One region of the Terriglobus sp. ADX1 genome, then DNA from elsewhere that is predicted to be linked to it. Evidence: riboswitches for the same ligand, from Rfam matches in the RefSeq annotation. Region 1 holds a riboswitch; the other holds the start of a gene.
The links. A riboswitch is a leader RNA that binds a small molecule or an ion and turns the genes downstream of it on or off. The one in region 1 is predicted to bind cobalamin.
Positions count from the first base shown of each region.

Region 2: another riboswitch for cobalamin. It lies ahead of metE (5-methyltetrahydropteroyltriglutamate--homocysteine S-methyltransferase); the one in region 1 lies ahead of JAO32_RS05665 (TonB-dependent receptor).

Region 1 is NZ_JAEDXV010000006.1:28,795-36,594, reverse strand. It holds gene JAO32_RS05670 (hypothetical protein) at 1-169, opposite strand, end outside; gene JAO32_RS05665 (TonB-dependent receptor) at 271-2,715, opposite strand; cobalamin riboswitch at 2,753-2,994, opposite strand; gene JAO32_RS05660 (threonine aldolase family protein) at 3,034-4,080, opposite strand; gene hemW (radical SAM family heme chaperone HemW) at 4,110-5,312, opposite strand; gene JAO32_RS05650 (ABC transporter ATP-binding protein) at 5,393-7,390, shown strand; gene JAO32_RS05645 (DUF47 domain-containing protein) at 7,509-7,800, shown strand, end outside.
Region 2 is NZ_JAEDXV010000006.1:157,999-165,798, reverse strand. It holds gene JAO32_RS06225 (serine hydrolase) at 1-711, shown strand, start outside; tRNA gene JAO32_RS06220 (tRNA-Arg) at 765-841, opposite strand; gene metE (5-methyltetrahydropteroyltriglutamate--homocysteine S-methyltransferase) at 1,003-3,279, opposite strand; gene JAO32_RS06210 (hypothetical protein) at 3,316-3,453, shown strand; cobalamin riboswitch at 3,428-3,571, opposite strand; gene JAO32_RS06205 (DUF6454 family protein) at 3,560-4,354, shown strand; gene JAO32_RS06200 (DNA polymerase III subunit) at 4,358-5,476, opposite strand; gene JAO32_RS06195 (sensor domain-containing phosphodiesterase) at 5,652-7,800, shown strand, end outside.

The DNA of each region.
Region 1 (7,800 bases):
TACCAGCAAACTGCACGCGCAGATCGTTCTGTTGCAACGTCGCAGCCTGTCCCTTGTTTTCAGCGCGCAACACGACTCGAACGTCATACGGACCTTCCTGTGCGTGAGAAGGAAGCGCCGCAAAAAGAAGCGCAAAAGCAGTACATGCAAAACGAAGTCGTGCCAACATGAGATTCCTCCGGCCCAAATCATAAAGGCCCACACTGATGAGACGCTCAGTGTGGGCCTTTTTACTCAGCCGTGGCGCATGTTCAACACTTGCACAATGGATTACTCGTGCGGGAAACGTAGCTTCAACCCTGCACGGAAGGTAAACGGCAACGATGGATAGCCGATTGGCCCCATATGTTGGTTATTGAGCAGATTGTCCAACTGCGAAAACACCGCTACCGATGGCCTCACCTGGTACGTGAAGTTCGCATCCAACTTCGTAAATCCGGGATCAAGATTCCGGTTGGGAAGCAGCATGGAATTATCGAACGACGAGTTGGAATAGGCATCGATAAAGGTGGAATCATCCGCCCGCGAAGCAACCGCGCCCTTCACAGCCGCTGACCACTTTGCTGTCGTGTACTGAGCCAGGAAGAAGCCTGTCTGCGGCGGACGACGGAACGGACGCTGTCCGACCAGCGGCGAATACTGCCCAATGGGAATGCCGGGATAGTTCGGGTTAATCGTCGTGGAGCCACCCAACGCCGCCAGTGCATCGCTGGAGAACGACTGCTTCACCAGTGAATCCTGATACGTATATCCAGCACGCAGGAAGAGGTGATTCGTAACCTGGTACTCAAACCACGACTCCACGCCTACAGAACGCGTATCCAGCGAATTGAGATAGAAGCTACCCAACGCCACCGGCAGGTTCTGGTGGAAATACGCGTTGAACAATGTCACTGGAACGCCTTCCGTTCCGCGTCCGTACGAGGAATGAAAATAAGTCACATGCAGAATGGCGCGGTCAGAATAAATATTCTGATCCACTCCGCCCTCATACACGCGGCTGCGCTGCGCGCCGATCGGACTTACGTTGAACTTCGTAATATCCGCGGGATCTCCAATCGCAATCAGCTTCTGATAGAGCGATGAAAGCTGCGCATTCAGACTTGGTTCCTGCACACCCTTCGCAAACTGGAAGCGAAGACGTGTGCCATGAAACCATCCGCGTCCCGGTTGCAGAGCGTAGTACGAAAGCCCGATCTGGGGCTGGCCCTCGGTTCCATACAGTGAGTTACGCTGGATCGCTCCACCAACGGTATAAAACAACCGATGCCACGCATCACCATGCAGTTCCAGCGTGTAGTCGTAATTGCTGCGACCCACCTGGTCGTTTTCGCCATACAGCGGATAGCGATACGCACCGCGCTCATCCTGGAATCGGAAGCCGCCCAGCAAGGTTAAATGGCGATTGAAGCTATAGCTGGTGCGATAGTCCAGCCCATCGCGATTGTTCACCATCTCGTAGTAAGTAGGAAATGGGTCATAACCAACGATGACCTGACCTGTGGCCTTCGTTCCGTTGGCACCGCGAATCGTCACCGTGTTGCCAAAATATTCGCCGTAGCCATCCGGCGTGCCTACAGCGGCAAAGTAACGAGACTGCTCACGCTTCCGTGCGCCAATGTAGCGGAGCGTGTTGTGCCAACCGTTGCCGCGTGTGTCATCCAGCACACCGCTGAAGTACGTATCCTGATCGGCTTGCTTACCGTTCTGCGCAAGCCCCTGGAAGTCCCATGCACCCGGAATCCCCACAGCACTCACTGAATTACGCACGGTGCCGCGAACGCTTGTATTCGCGCTGAAGCTGTACCCTAGGTTCGCCGCAGCGGTTGCAGCGTGATAACGATCATTCGGCAAAGCATTGGAGCTATCAAAGCGCGAGAAAGCGCCGAAGTAATCGGCCTTGCCATACGTACCGGAGAGAGTGCCCTCATTACGCCACGTGTGCAGATTGCCCGCATCGCCGGAGTACGTCAGCACGGGCTTCAATGTGGCTCCATGCGGCGTTTCAAAACGAACCACGCCGGCGCGTGCATCGGTTCCGTACAGAATGCTGTCGGGCCCGCGATGTGTCTCGATCGTGGAAAGCGCAGTAGACGATACCGTGCCGTAATCAAACACACCACCCACATCGTTCGCAGGCACATCGTCAATCAGCACTTTGTTTGCATCAGAGTTTGCGCCACGCACAAACATTGACGTTACTCCGCCATACTGCCCGGTCTGCACCATCGCTACACCGGGCTGCAGACGAAGCTCATTCACCACGCCAGCACGCGTGCTCAAAGCCTGAGGGTCGATCAACGACACGCTGGCGCTGGTCTGCTGCACGGGCGTCGGTTCGCCTGTCGCAGTTACGGTAATGTCCTGCTTGATGGAGCTGATCGACAGTTGCAGATTTTTCTGCACCAGGTCCCATTGCCGCCCATAAAACGTATCGCTCACCTGCGGAGAGAATGTTGGCGCATCCGCAATCAAGAGGAAGCGACCATCTTCCGTGGAGCGAATTTCAAAAGAACCATCTGGCTGCGTGACAGTGGATGCCACCACCTGCGTCCCTTTGACCAGTCGCACATGTGCAACGGTGATAGGACGTCCCAGCGGATCGCGGACGACGCCGCGGACAACAACAGCGTGTGCAACCGATGCAGTAAAGGCGCACACAGCAACTGCGCACAATTGCGCGGCCGCGCGTCGCTTCTGAGCGATGCGATACATATCAGAATTCTCCTCTGCTTCCCCCGCGGGAGCATGGCTTACAACCAGCAGTGGAATCGGTCTCCTGACTTACGCGCATCGCACATTGCTTTCGTATCTCGCACATGCCGTCTTCCCACTTACGCAGTGATAGCCGTGTCACGAAAGAATATGTCTCCGAAAAGCATTTCCGAAGATGCGCGCTTACAGTTGCGGGGCAGTGGCGGATTCTCACCGCGCTTCCCAATGCATTCCGCTGCGCTTGTGTTGAAGAAAGCAATCCCTCTTTAGAATTGCACCAAAACGTGTATTGCCAGTGTACCGCGTAAACGCCGTGTTTTATGCGGTTTTAAGAAGCATCTGAGCAGCAACCTCTACGGCAATCTCGCCAGCACGCGCGCATTGTTCACCGCTTACATCATGATGCGTAACAAAACGAACTGTATTTCCATTAATCGCGCTGGCCAGCACACCACGCTCTTTCAGCAAAGCGACATAAGCAGGCGCGTCAAACTCCGTGCGGAAGATGACAATGTTTGTCTCCACTTCCGCGGGATCGACAGAGATACCTTCGACTCCCGCGATCTGCTGTGCCAGCAGCTTTGCATTGGCGTGGTCGTCATCCAGCCGCTTTGACATCACATCCAGCGCAATCAATCCAGCCGCGGCCAGCACGCCAGCCTGACGCATGCCACCACCCAGCGCCTTGCGAATGCGCCTCGCCTTGTCGATGTTCTTGCGTGAGCTCACCAGCAGCGATCCCACCGGTGCGCACAGTCCTTTCGACAAGCAGAAGTTCACGGAGTCGTAGCCTGCGGTGAGTGTGGCTACATCTGTCTTCAACGCGGTGGCGGCATTAAAAACACGCGCACCATCCAAATGAATCGGCAATCCGCGACCATGCGCACCATCGCGAAGCTCGCGCATCACCGCAAGCGGTGTGACCGATCCACCTGCCATGTTGTGCGTGTTCTCTACCCAGATCAGGCCTGTCTGCGCCTTGTAATACAAACCCGTTGTGGCAAGCGCCGGCTCAATATCCTTCCAGCGAAGAATGCCGCGCTGCCCCTGCACTGTACGAAGCTGGCATCCGCTGAACATTGCAGCCATGCCCATCTCCCAATCCAGCACATGCGCACGCGATTCGCAGACGACTTCCCTTCCCGGCTCTGTGTGCAGACGCAGAGCAATCTGGTTCCCCATCGATCCGGTAGGGACAAAAATCGCCGCTTCCATGCCAAAGACCTCTGCAGCGCGCTCTTCCAGGCGATTCACCGTCGGGTCTTCGCTGTACACGTCATCGCCCACTTCGGCAGATGCCATAGCCGCACGCATCTCCGGCGTAGGCTTGGTCACGGTGTCGCTGCGCAGGTCAATTACTTCCATCGTTACTTCTCCTAATCTTTTGGGAGCACTCATGCCACGGCTGGCTCATCCGCCAGCAATTCGCCGAAGATGCTCGATGACACGATGCGTCCCTGCTGGGTCAGCATGGTGCGGCCATCTTCCAACCGCATCAGTTCATCGCACTGCAGGCTCTGCACACGCTCTACAAAAGCATCCAGCCAAGCGGCAGGAAACGATTCCCGTAGCTCCGCAATGGAAACGCCTTCCACCAACCGCAGTCCCAGGAAGATACTCTCTTCCCACTCGCCCAGCATGTCGATGTGTTCCACTTCAACGGCTTCGTTGCCTGCAATGTAGGGATCGAGTTCATCGCCGTTGGCAAAGCGCGAGGCGCGTCCATCCGCTTGTGAGCGCAGCATGGAATGCGCATCCAGCCCGAAGCCGAAATACGCATCACGCTTCCAGTACCTCAGGTTATGCCGCGACTCATAGCCTGGACGCGCAAAGTTCGAGATCTCATACTGCGCCAGCCCTGCGGCATCAAATGTTTCGCAAGCCTGAGCATACAAATCCGTCACCAGCGAATCCGTCGGTGCAGCATGCGCTCCATAGCGAACACCGGGGCCAATCAGTTCACGCCCCAGCCGCGAGTCCTCATCCACTTCCAGCATGTAGACCGACACATGCTCCACATCAGAGCCAATCGCCGTCTGCAAGGAATGCGACCAAGACTCAACCGTCTGGTGCGGTAATCCTGCAATCAGATCCACATTCAGGTTGCGAATCCCCGCGGCACGCAAACGCTTCAACTCCGCAAGGCAAGCGTCACCCGTATGCACGCGTCCCACGGCACGCGATTCCGCATCGACAAAACTCTGCACGCCCAACGAAACACGGTTCACGCCGCTCTGCAGCAGCACATCCAGCAGCTCATCTGAAATCTGCCCCGGAGCCGCCTCTACGGTAATCTCCGCGTCCTGCTCCATGGGATAGGCCGCGCGCAGTGCTGCAAAGACTCGCGCCATCTGCTCCGGTTCCAGCAGCGAAGGCGTTCCGCCACCCAGAAATACGGAATTCACCCGCTGCGGGATGGTGAGCTGATGTTGCGCGGCAAATTCACGCGACGCTTCAATTTCCGCTGCAAGCCGTTCGACATAAGCCGCCATCCGCGCCGGGGGAAACGCGTCCGAGGCGAAGTTACAGAAAGTACACTTCTGCCGGCAGAACGGCACAGACACATACAGGCCGAGCGTGGCGTCGTGGGGGTGCATCGTTTCTATTTTCCCATGTATGTGCTGTAAAAATCGTGAGCCGAAGCGTGCCACAAAGACATCTACAATCAGACAAGCGCATGGCCAAGAAAAGCAAAGAGAAGCCGAAAACCGCGGCAAAGTCCACACACGACGAAGAGGTGCTGGGCAAAGCGTATGACAGCCGCCTGATGAAGCGTCTGCTGACCTACATGCGCCCTTACGCGGGCCATGCTGGCCTCAGCTTTGCCTCTATCCTGCTCAAAGCAGGCGCGGATGTCGTCGGCCCATATCTTGTCCTCGTAGCGACAGACCGCTACATGACGGGCCACAACACCACGTTTGTACCCGGATGGTTTGCGCGCCATCTCAGCCCGCAACCCCTCGTCGGCATCACCGAATGCGCGGCGCTCTATCTCTGCGCCTTACTGCTCAGCTACGCGCTGGAATTCATGCAGACCTACCTGATGCAGTGGACTGGCCAGCGCATTATGTTTGATATGCGTTCGCAGATCTTCCGCCATCTGCAACGCATGGACGTCGGCTTTTACGACCGTAATCCCGTAGGCCGCCTCGTCACCCGCGTCACCAGCGACATCGATGCACTGAACGAAATGTTCACCAGCGGCGTTCTCGCCATCTTTGAAGACGTGTTTGTACTGATCTTCATCGTGGGCATCATGCTGTGGCTCAGTTGGCCACTGGCGCTGCTTACGCTGTCGGTACTGCCGCTCATTGGCTACGCGACACGCCTCTTCCGTATTGCCGTCCGCAGCAGCTATCGCCGCATCCGCGTAGCTATCGCCAAGATCAACGCTTACACGCAGGAACACGTCAGCGGCATGAGCATCGTGCAGCTCTTCAACCGCGAACAGCGTGCCTATGACGATTTCACCCTCATCAACGCCGAACATCGAGACGCCTACGTCGATCAGGTGCAGGCGTACTCGCTGTACTACCCCGCAGTGGAACTGCTCAGCACCATCGCCATCGCCATGGTGCTCTGGAAGGGCGGTTTCGGCGTTCTGCATGGAGCCACATTCTTTGGCCGCGCAGTCACCGTAGGCGTGCTGCTGGCGTTTATGCAGTACGCGCAACGCTTCTTCCGCCCCATCCAGGATCTCAGTGAAAAGTACAACATCCTGCAGGCTGCCATGGCCGCCAGCGAGCGCGTCTTCAAACTCATCGACACGGAGCCGGAGATCGTCTCTCCCTCCACCGCTGTTGAACCGCCGCACGGCGAACCTTGCGCCATTGAGTTCCGCAACGTCTGGTTCACATACCAAACATTGACCGAGGAGCAGAAAGCCTCCCTCGCACTCGCGCGGACTGACGAGGACCTCGCCTCAATTCCTGACGTGGAGTGGATTCTTCGCGGCGTCTCTTTCAATGTCGCCAAGGGCGAAACCGCAGCGGTTGTGGGCCACACCGGCGCGGGCAAAACCACCATCACCGCCTTGATGATGCGCTTCTACGACGTGCAGCACGGCAGTGTTCTCGTCGACGGCATGGACGTCCGTCAGATGCCGCTGGAAGCACTTCGCAAACGCTTCGGCGTCGTGCTTCAAGATGCCTTCCTGTTCACGGGCACGGTCAAATCCAACATCCGCCTCGGCTCCGAATGGATCACCGATGCGGAAGTGGAACGCGCCGCCGACGAGGTCAACATCGGCGACTACATCCGCACCCTTCCCCAGGGCTTCAATGAGCCCATGCAGGAACGCGGCGCCACCCTCTCCACCGGCCAGAAGCAGCTGATCAGCTTCGCCCGTGCCCTGGCGCACCGCCCGGAGATCCTCATCCTCGACGAGGCCACCTCCTCCGTCGACACGGACACCGAACTCCGCGTCCGTTCCGCGCTGGAAAAGATGATCACGGGCCGGACATCCTTCGTCATCGCGCACCGATTATCGACCATCCAGAGTGCAGACAAAATCCTGGTGATGCACAAGGGCAAGCTCCGCGAGAGCGGCACCCACAACGAGCTTCTGGCCCACCGCGGCCTGTATTGGCGTCTATACCGCCTCCAGTATAAGGATCAGGAAACCACCGCAGTCCCACTGGCGATCGACGCCCTGCGGCTGCAGCCCGGCGACTGACGATTGTTACAGTTCTGCAAAAAACCAACACAACACTACGATTTACCCCGTCCGGTGCGCTATTCTTGCCCGGGTGCCTGCGCTCAGAAACGCAACGCAGGAGGAGAAGAACGCAAGCATGTTCAGCGTGATGCCACAGGACAGAAGTTTTTTTGACCACTTTGAGCAACTTGGCAAGTGCCTGGTGGTGGTCTCTGACCAACTCGCTGGAAGCATGAATCTCTGGCCTGGCACGAACGGTCACGTCGCCAAAATGGAGCAAAGCCGCCATGAAGCGCACCGCGTCATGCGCGAAACGCTCCTCCGGCTCGACACCGCTTTCATCACCCCGTTCGACCGCGAAGACATCCTCGAACTCACCAGCCGCATTTACGAGGCGATTGCTGTCATCGCCTCGGCTGGCCGCCGCA
Region 2 (7,800 bases), 130 kb from region 1:
ACACTGCAGCCGGGCGAAAGTGTCGGCGGTTCCGGTGTGCTGCACTTTTTCGATACGCCATTGACCATCACGCTGAAGGATGTGACCACGATGATGGTCATTGTCAGCGACAATACCGCCACCAACATGATGATTGACCGCTTCACAACGAAGAAGGTCGATGACAATATGACAGCGCTTGGTTTGGATCAGACATGGTTGTACAAGAAGGTTTCCAAGCCAGCCGTCGGCCCCATGCCGGCCGATCAGAAGAAGTTTGGTTTGGGTAAGACGACGGCGCGACAGATCAGCAGCGTGATGGAGAAGATTGGCCGCTGCGATCTGAACATCGCCGGTCAGCCTGCGGTTGATCCTGCGAAAGCTCAGGTAGCCTGCAAATCGGCAATCGAGATGCTCCGCAATCAGTTTTACCGCGATACCATTCCGCGTTATTTGGAGTCGTTGGACAACACCGAAGAGGGAAGCGGCATTGCCAGCAAGACCGGATCGCTGGATGCCACGCGGTCGGATGTGGCAATCATTGCAGCGAAGTCTGGCCCGATTGTTCTGGCGGTCTACACCTACGAGAACACCGACAAAGGGTGGAGCGTGGACAACGAAGGCGAAGTGACCGTGGCGAAGATTGCGAAGGCGATTGTGAGCGCGTGGTCGCCTGAGGGGATCAACGGGAAAACACTGACGCCGGGACTCGGATTATCTACTGCGAAATAAGTTAGATAGCAAAGCAGAAAGGCCACTCCGAAGAGTGGCCTTTCTAAAAGGTATGGTGCACTCGGAAGGATTCGAACCTCCGACCTATTGGTTCGTAGCCAATTGCTCTATCCAGCTGAGCTACGAGTGCACGCGCCGAAGCACTTATTCAAGATAACAAGATACGGCGATTGTTGCAACCCTATGTGTGGATTACGTAATGCCTGCTGAGTCAGGGAGTTCAGATACAAAACATTGACATACGGCATTTGCATTCAGAGGGCGGATCGCAATGACCCACCCTCCGTTGAATTACTCCGTGAAATGAATGCGTGCCTGAACCGCAGCCTGGCACATGTTCTTCAATGCCTCGACTGTCTCTGGCCATCCACGCGTCTTCAAACCGCAATCCGGATTAACCCATACCTGTCCCGGCTTGAGAGCGTTGATCGCCAGTCCCAGCAATTCGCCCATCTCTTCTGCAGAAGGTACGCGAGGTGAGTGAATGTCATACACGCCCGGTCCGATTTCGTTGGGATAGCCATGTGCACGGAAGGCGTTCAACAGTTCCATACGTGAACGGGCAGACTCCATCGAGATGACGTCTGCATCGAGTGCAGCGATGGAAGGCAACACATCTTCAAACTCGCAGTAGCACATGTGCGTATGAATCTGTGTCTCGTCTTCCACGCCACTGGTGGAGAGTCGGAATGCTTTGACTGCCCAGTCCAGATAACTTTCCCAATCGGCATGACGAAGCGGCAAACCTTCACGCAGCGCAGGCTCGTCCACCTGAATGATGCGGATGCCTGCAGCCTCCAGGTCATTGACTTCGGAACGTAGTGCAAGAGCAATCTGCCATGCCGTTTGCTGACGCGGGATATCGTTGCGCACAAACGACCACTGCAGAATTGTGATGGGCCCTGTGAGCATACCCTTCATGGGACGCGATGTGAGCGAACGAGCATAGTCTGTCCATTTCACCGTCATCGGTTGCGGACGAGAAACGTCGCCGAAGATGATGGGCGGCTTCACGCAACGCGAACCATAGCTCTGCACCCAGCCGTTCTCCGTGAAGACGAAGCCTTCCAGAAATTCAGCGAAATATTCGACCATGTCATTGCGTTCGAACTCGCCGTGAACCAGCACGTCCAGGCCTATCTCTTCCTGCTGGCGGATGCAGTGCTCCGTGGCTTCGCGAAGGAATGCCTCGTACGCTTCTGCTGATTCGTGGCCATGCTTGAATGCAGCGCGATGCTTACGCACCTCTGCCGTCTGCGGGAAGGAGCCGATGGTGGTAGTGGGGAAGAGCGGCAACCCAAGTTCAGCGCGCTGCTTCGTCGTGCGCTCGCTGTAAGGCGACTTGCGTGCAAAGTCCGATTCCAGCAATGCTGCAAGCTTCGAACGCACTTCCTGATTCGTGGAGGATTCCGCCGCTGCACGATCGGCAATCGCAGCTACATTCGCCGTGAATGCTTCTTCGTCAGAAGAAGCAAGCGCCGCGATCTCTGCGAGTTTCTCTTCTGCGAAACGCAGCCAGCTTTTGACGCGCACTGGCAGCTTGGTTTCGCTTCGCAAATCATGCGGTACGTGCAGCAACGAGCACGACGGGGCAAAAATAACGCGCTCTGCTCCCAGCTTGGCAATAGCCTTTGAGAGAAACTCGCGCGCAACGGCAAAATCTGTTAGCCAGATGTTGCGGCCTTCCACCACACCGAGACTCAGAATCTGCTCCGGTGCGAGCACAGCAAGAACCTCGTCAAACTGTTGTGGCGCACGAACTAGATCAATATGGATGCCTGCGGTGCGTGCTTCAACAGCGAGTGGCAGATTGTTGCCGAGACGATCGAAGTAGGTAGTCAATACCAGCTTGATTGGAACCTTCTTCAGTTCCGCATACGCGGTGCGGAAAAACTCTGCTGCGCCTTGGGGGAGATCAGTAGCGAGGATCGGTTCGTCGATCTGAACCCACTCAATGTTCTGCTGTTCCAGTGCCTGAAGAACAGACTTGTAAGCAGCCACGACCTTATCTGCGAGCGTGAAGGGATCAAAGCCATCTACGCCCTTGCCGAGGAGAAGCAGGGTCAGAGGTCCGATGAGGACAGGGCGAGGCTCGATGCCGAGTGCACGCGCCTCTGCAATTTCATTCAGCAGCTTCGTTGTGTCGACTGTGAAGGGAAGTTCGGCGCTCCATTCGGGTACCAGGTAGTGGTAGTTCGTATCGAACCACTTGGTCATCTCCATGGCGGTTTGTTCTTTGCTGTTACGGGCCATGCTGAAGTAGCGTTCCAGCGTGACCTTGCCGTTGCCAAAGCGCTCGGGCGTAGCGCCAATCAGAACCAACGTGTCCAGCACCTGGTCATAAAGCGAGAAATCGTTAGCTGGAATGAAGTCGATGCCCGCAGACTGCTGGAGCTTCCAATGCTCCGCACGAAGAGTTGCAGCGGTTTCCAGAAGTTCGGCTTCGGTGCGCTTGCCCGTCCAGAATCCCTCCAGAGCAAACTTCAGTTCGCGCTGCCGTCCCATGCGCGGGAAGCCGAGGTTTGCTGTCTTCAGCTTGGGAAGTGTTGTAAGTGCCTGTGTTGCCATTTTCGGTTCTCTCCTAAGTACCTGAGGGAACCACCCATGCGCAGGCATGCAACAACGCGCGTAAACGCACGAAAGCAGGCAGTGGTCACCGTTCCAATCCACGAGAGCGGTAGCCTCAAGCGCACCCACGGTCAGCGTTTCAACGCTTCCATGGTGGTGGCGGCAGGCCGGTAGTCGGACTTGGGGAAATAACGATTTCCCATCACCGTTGCGGGACAGCGCCGGATTCACACCAGCTTCCCCGTTTAACAAGCTGTCCGAAGACAGCCTGACCTGCACGATGACAGTTTACCGAATCGCTTATGCTGATCGCATGATGTTGCGAGTAATGATGATGGTTCTTGGCTTGTCGCTTCCAGTTGCCGCGCAAGTGCAGGGCATTGAGCATGCGCGGATGGCAGACGTGCAGGTGCTGCAGGGCACGGTGTTTCATGTGCAGGGCATCGATCTGGATAAGGAACACATCTGGGTAACATCTGTAGATTCCAATACGCACATAGGCTATCTGCATCAGTTCAACCGGAAGACAGGCGTGTTTGAGCGGCAGGTGGATGTTACCGATGGCGAGCGCTATCACCCTGGCGGATTTTCCATCAGCGGCGATTCCATCTGGGTTCCTGTGGCGGAGTACAAACCAAACAGCAGCGCGACATTACTCGAACTGGATAAGAAAACGCTGAAGGTCAAACGCAAGATCTCCGTTGCGGATCACATCGGTTGTGTTGCGGTCACAAAAGACTCGCTCATTGCAGGCAACTGGGGTAGTCGCAAGTTGTATGTCCTTGGCATGGATGGCAAAGTGATTCGCGTGATCGATACGCCATCGCAGAACCAATATCAGGACATCAAGTTTGTAAACGGGATGCTGGTGGGCGGTGGCAATCTGACGAAGACTACCGGCGCGCTCGACTGGTACGAATGGCCGTCGATGAAGCCTGTGCGTTCCCTTGCATCAGGAACGACGGATCGTGGTCGTCTTTACAGCGCGGAAGGCATGACACTCAAAGGCAATGACCTGTACCTGTTGCCAGAGGACGGTCCCACGCGGGTCTTTCACTTTGTCATCGACAAATAATACTTAGCGGCGACCGCTGGACATGGATTCTGCGAAAGCATCCAGTGACAACGAACGTAACAAATTGCGACGCATGCCGCTGATGACCTGATCCATGCCGCGCAAAGCGTTCTCCAACCATTCGAAGGTGACAGAGTCGGAAAGCGTGTCGAGATCGCGCCGCATATCCACGTTCCGGATGCGGTCCGGTACGCCACTGCGTAGGAGCAACAGGTCTTCGAGAAGTCCTGCCAGTGCGGCCAGCATGGCTTGTGTCTTCTGCTGTCCATCCGCGCCAGCACGATACGTTTCCGTGGTCTTGAACAGGTCCGTGTGGTCCGCATCAAGCACGGCAGAGCGCAACAGAATCATGGCGTCACCGCGCGCTGTTAGATAACTTTCAAGATCAAAGCTCAGAGCTTTGCCTGCTGCACCCTGCGCCAGACGCGCAATCAAAGCGCGTTGTGCTGGCTTTACCTCGGGCTTTCGTGTGGCAAGCAGTTCTTCAATCTCTGCGGCGGACAACGCCCCAAGACGAACCGGCGCGCAGCGGCTGCGGATGGTGGGTAGCAGTTCGCCCGGATGCTCCGCCATGAGAATAATGTGTGCGTAAGCAGGCGGTTCCTCCAGCACCTTTAGAAGACTGTTTGCCGCCTCTTTCATGAAAGCGGCAGAAGGGAACAGATAAACGCGGCTCTTTGCCTCGCCCGGCAAGGAATAGATGCTGTGAATCAGTGTGCGCACCTGTCCGAGCTTGACCAGAAGCTGCGGCGGGTCAGGCGGAAGAATGAGCACATCTGGGTGCGTTTGAATCAGGACACGCGTTTCTTTCTTGTCTGTCTCGCGAAGCTCTTCTCGCGCGGCTACGGCAGCATCCACCATCGCAGGCAGGTCCATTGCCTCTGCAATGCGCGTACAGTTGCGGCAATGTCCACAAAAGTCGGCGAGGTCGCCGTCGGCATGGGCTTCACGCGGCTGATTTTCGCAAAGCAGCGACATCGTTAGCAGCAACGAAAGAGTGTACTTACCGCTGCCTGCGGGGCCACTCAGCAGGATGGAAGACGGCAGCCGTCCTGAGGCAATGGCCCGGCGAAGATGCACCACCGTAGCGGCGTTGCCCACGAAATCAGAAAAGCGAAACATCCCTTCCAGCATACGGCGTAACGAAGATTTCGTTTCGAACAGAAGCTGTTGTTACATTTCGGTGGCGGCGGAACGTCATGGCATACGCGGGCTTGTTTCCTGTGCTATACATACCAAGTCTGTCCTGTTGATTCCGCGAAGTACGCGTTTCGTAAGGTGCAGGAGGCTGTCCACAATGGCTTCAACAGATGGGTGGGTTCCAGCGCCGCTTCCTTACAACGAAGCCGAGCGCCTTCGCGTTCTTAAAAGTTACTGCGTCCTGGATAGTGAGCCGGAACCGGGTTTCGATCACTTAACGCAGTTAGCGGCGGAACTCTTCCGGGTGCCGATCGTATTGATCTCGCTGATTGACGAGCAACGCCAGTTTTTCAAATCTGCCATCGGGATCAACTTCCGCGAGAGTCCGCGCGACACATCGTTTTGCGCCTATTCGATTCTGGGAAACGAACCGCTGGTGGTTCTAGATGCGCAGGAGAACGAATGCTTCCGAACCAATCCTTTTGTGACGGGAGAGCCGAATATCCGGTTTTATGCAGGAGCGCCTCTCATTGGACGCGACGGCATGATGTTAGGCGGGTTCTCCATCATCGACCAGAAACCGCGCAGCGAATTTTCAGAGCGTGACCTTGCATGCCTGAAACAATTCGCCGCTTTGACGGTTCTCACCATGGAGCATCGCCTTTACCCGGAACGGCTATCGCGCATAGGCGATGAGATTGTGCAGGCGAACGAACGCTTCAAGCTCGCAACACAAGCCACAACAGAAGGTATCTGGGACTGGGATTGCGTCCGCGATTCCTTGTATCTTTCGGGCCGTATCCGGTCCATGGTGGGAGAAGAAGCTACGGATTGCTACGTGGGCATTGACGATTGGATGGGAAGAATTCATCCCGCCGATAAGCCGCGCGTCAACACGCTTGCCGATATGCGCGCCAGCCGCGAGCTTTCGTTCTACAACGAATATCGCGTTAGCCACGCGGATGGTCGCTGGCGGTGGATTGCGAACCGCGGCATTGCTGTCAGAAACAGCGCGGGGGAACCTGTGCGTTTGGTAGGCGCGATGGTGGACATCACCGAGCGCAAGACCGTGGATGTGCTCACCGGTTTATCCACCAGAACCTATCTTCTGGAACATCTGGAAGGGTTAATGGATGCCGACACACACGCAGAAGAAAATTTTGCGGTCTATGTGATCAACCTTGATTCGTTCAAGTTATTAAACAGCGGTCTTGGCCGTGCGGCCGGAGACAACGTGCTGCGAGAGATTGGACTGCGACTTTCCAAGTTGGCATCGGTACACCCGGACAGCGTTGCGGCGCGTCTCTCCGCAGATGAATTTGCCGTTGTGCTGGGCGGAAAACACGACGAGCAGGAGGCGCTTCGCGTTGCCGAGGAACTCAGCACATTACTCGGAAGCTCCATCGCCCTGGATGACAAAAGAATTTCGCTCTCTGTAAGTATTGGACTTGCGACGTGTTCTCACCCCTGCGAAAGTGCGGCTGATCTGCTGCAATGCGCGGAGATTGCATTGGGTGAGGCGAAATTGCAGGGCGGTGGTAACTGGTTCCTCTTTGCTGAAACCATGCGCCACGGTATGCTTCGCCAGATCGAACTTTCTTCCGCGCTTCAAAAAGCCATTTCCAATGAAGAGTTGGAGGTCTATTACCAACCCAAGCTCCATCTGCCTTCGCGCAAGGTGATTGGATTTGAGGCGCTTGTGCGATGGCATCATCCCAAGTTCGGCATGATCTCCGCGGAAGAGTTCATCGGCATTGCCGAACAGTTTGACCTGATTGTGGAGTTGGGCACGCTGGTGTTGACGCGTGCCATTGAGCAGTTATCCCAATGGCGTGAGCATGGACTGGTAGACAACGATGTGTCCATGGCAGTGAATCTCTCGGCACTTCAGTTGGAGGATCAGCGACTGGGAAAGATGTTGCGAGAGCTTACGGGGAAGTATAGCGTTCCACCACAATGCATTTCACTGGAAGTGACAGAAGGCATCCTGATTGGCGATACGGAACGGGCCAACGCTCTTCTGGAAGAGCTGAAGAGCACCGGCGTCCTGCTGGATCTGGATGACTTTGGAACTGGTTATTCATCGCTCAGCTATCTGCAGCGATTCCCGTTTGATGGATTAAAGATCGATCGATCCTTCGTCATGAATATGCTGGAGAGTCGAGAAAAAGCTGCATTGGTGCGGTCCATTATCGCGCTGGCACATGCGTTGCATCTCAAAGTGACTGCAGAGGGGATAGAAACAGCGGAACAACTTGAACTGCTTCGCGAGATGGGTTGCGAATACGGTCAGGGCTATCTGTTCT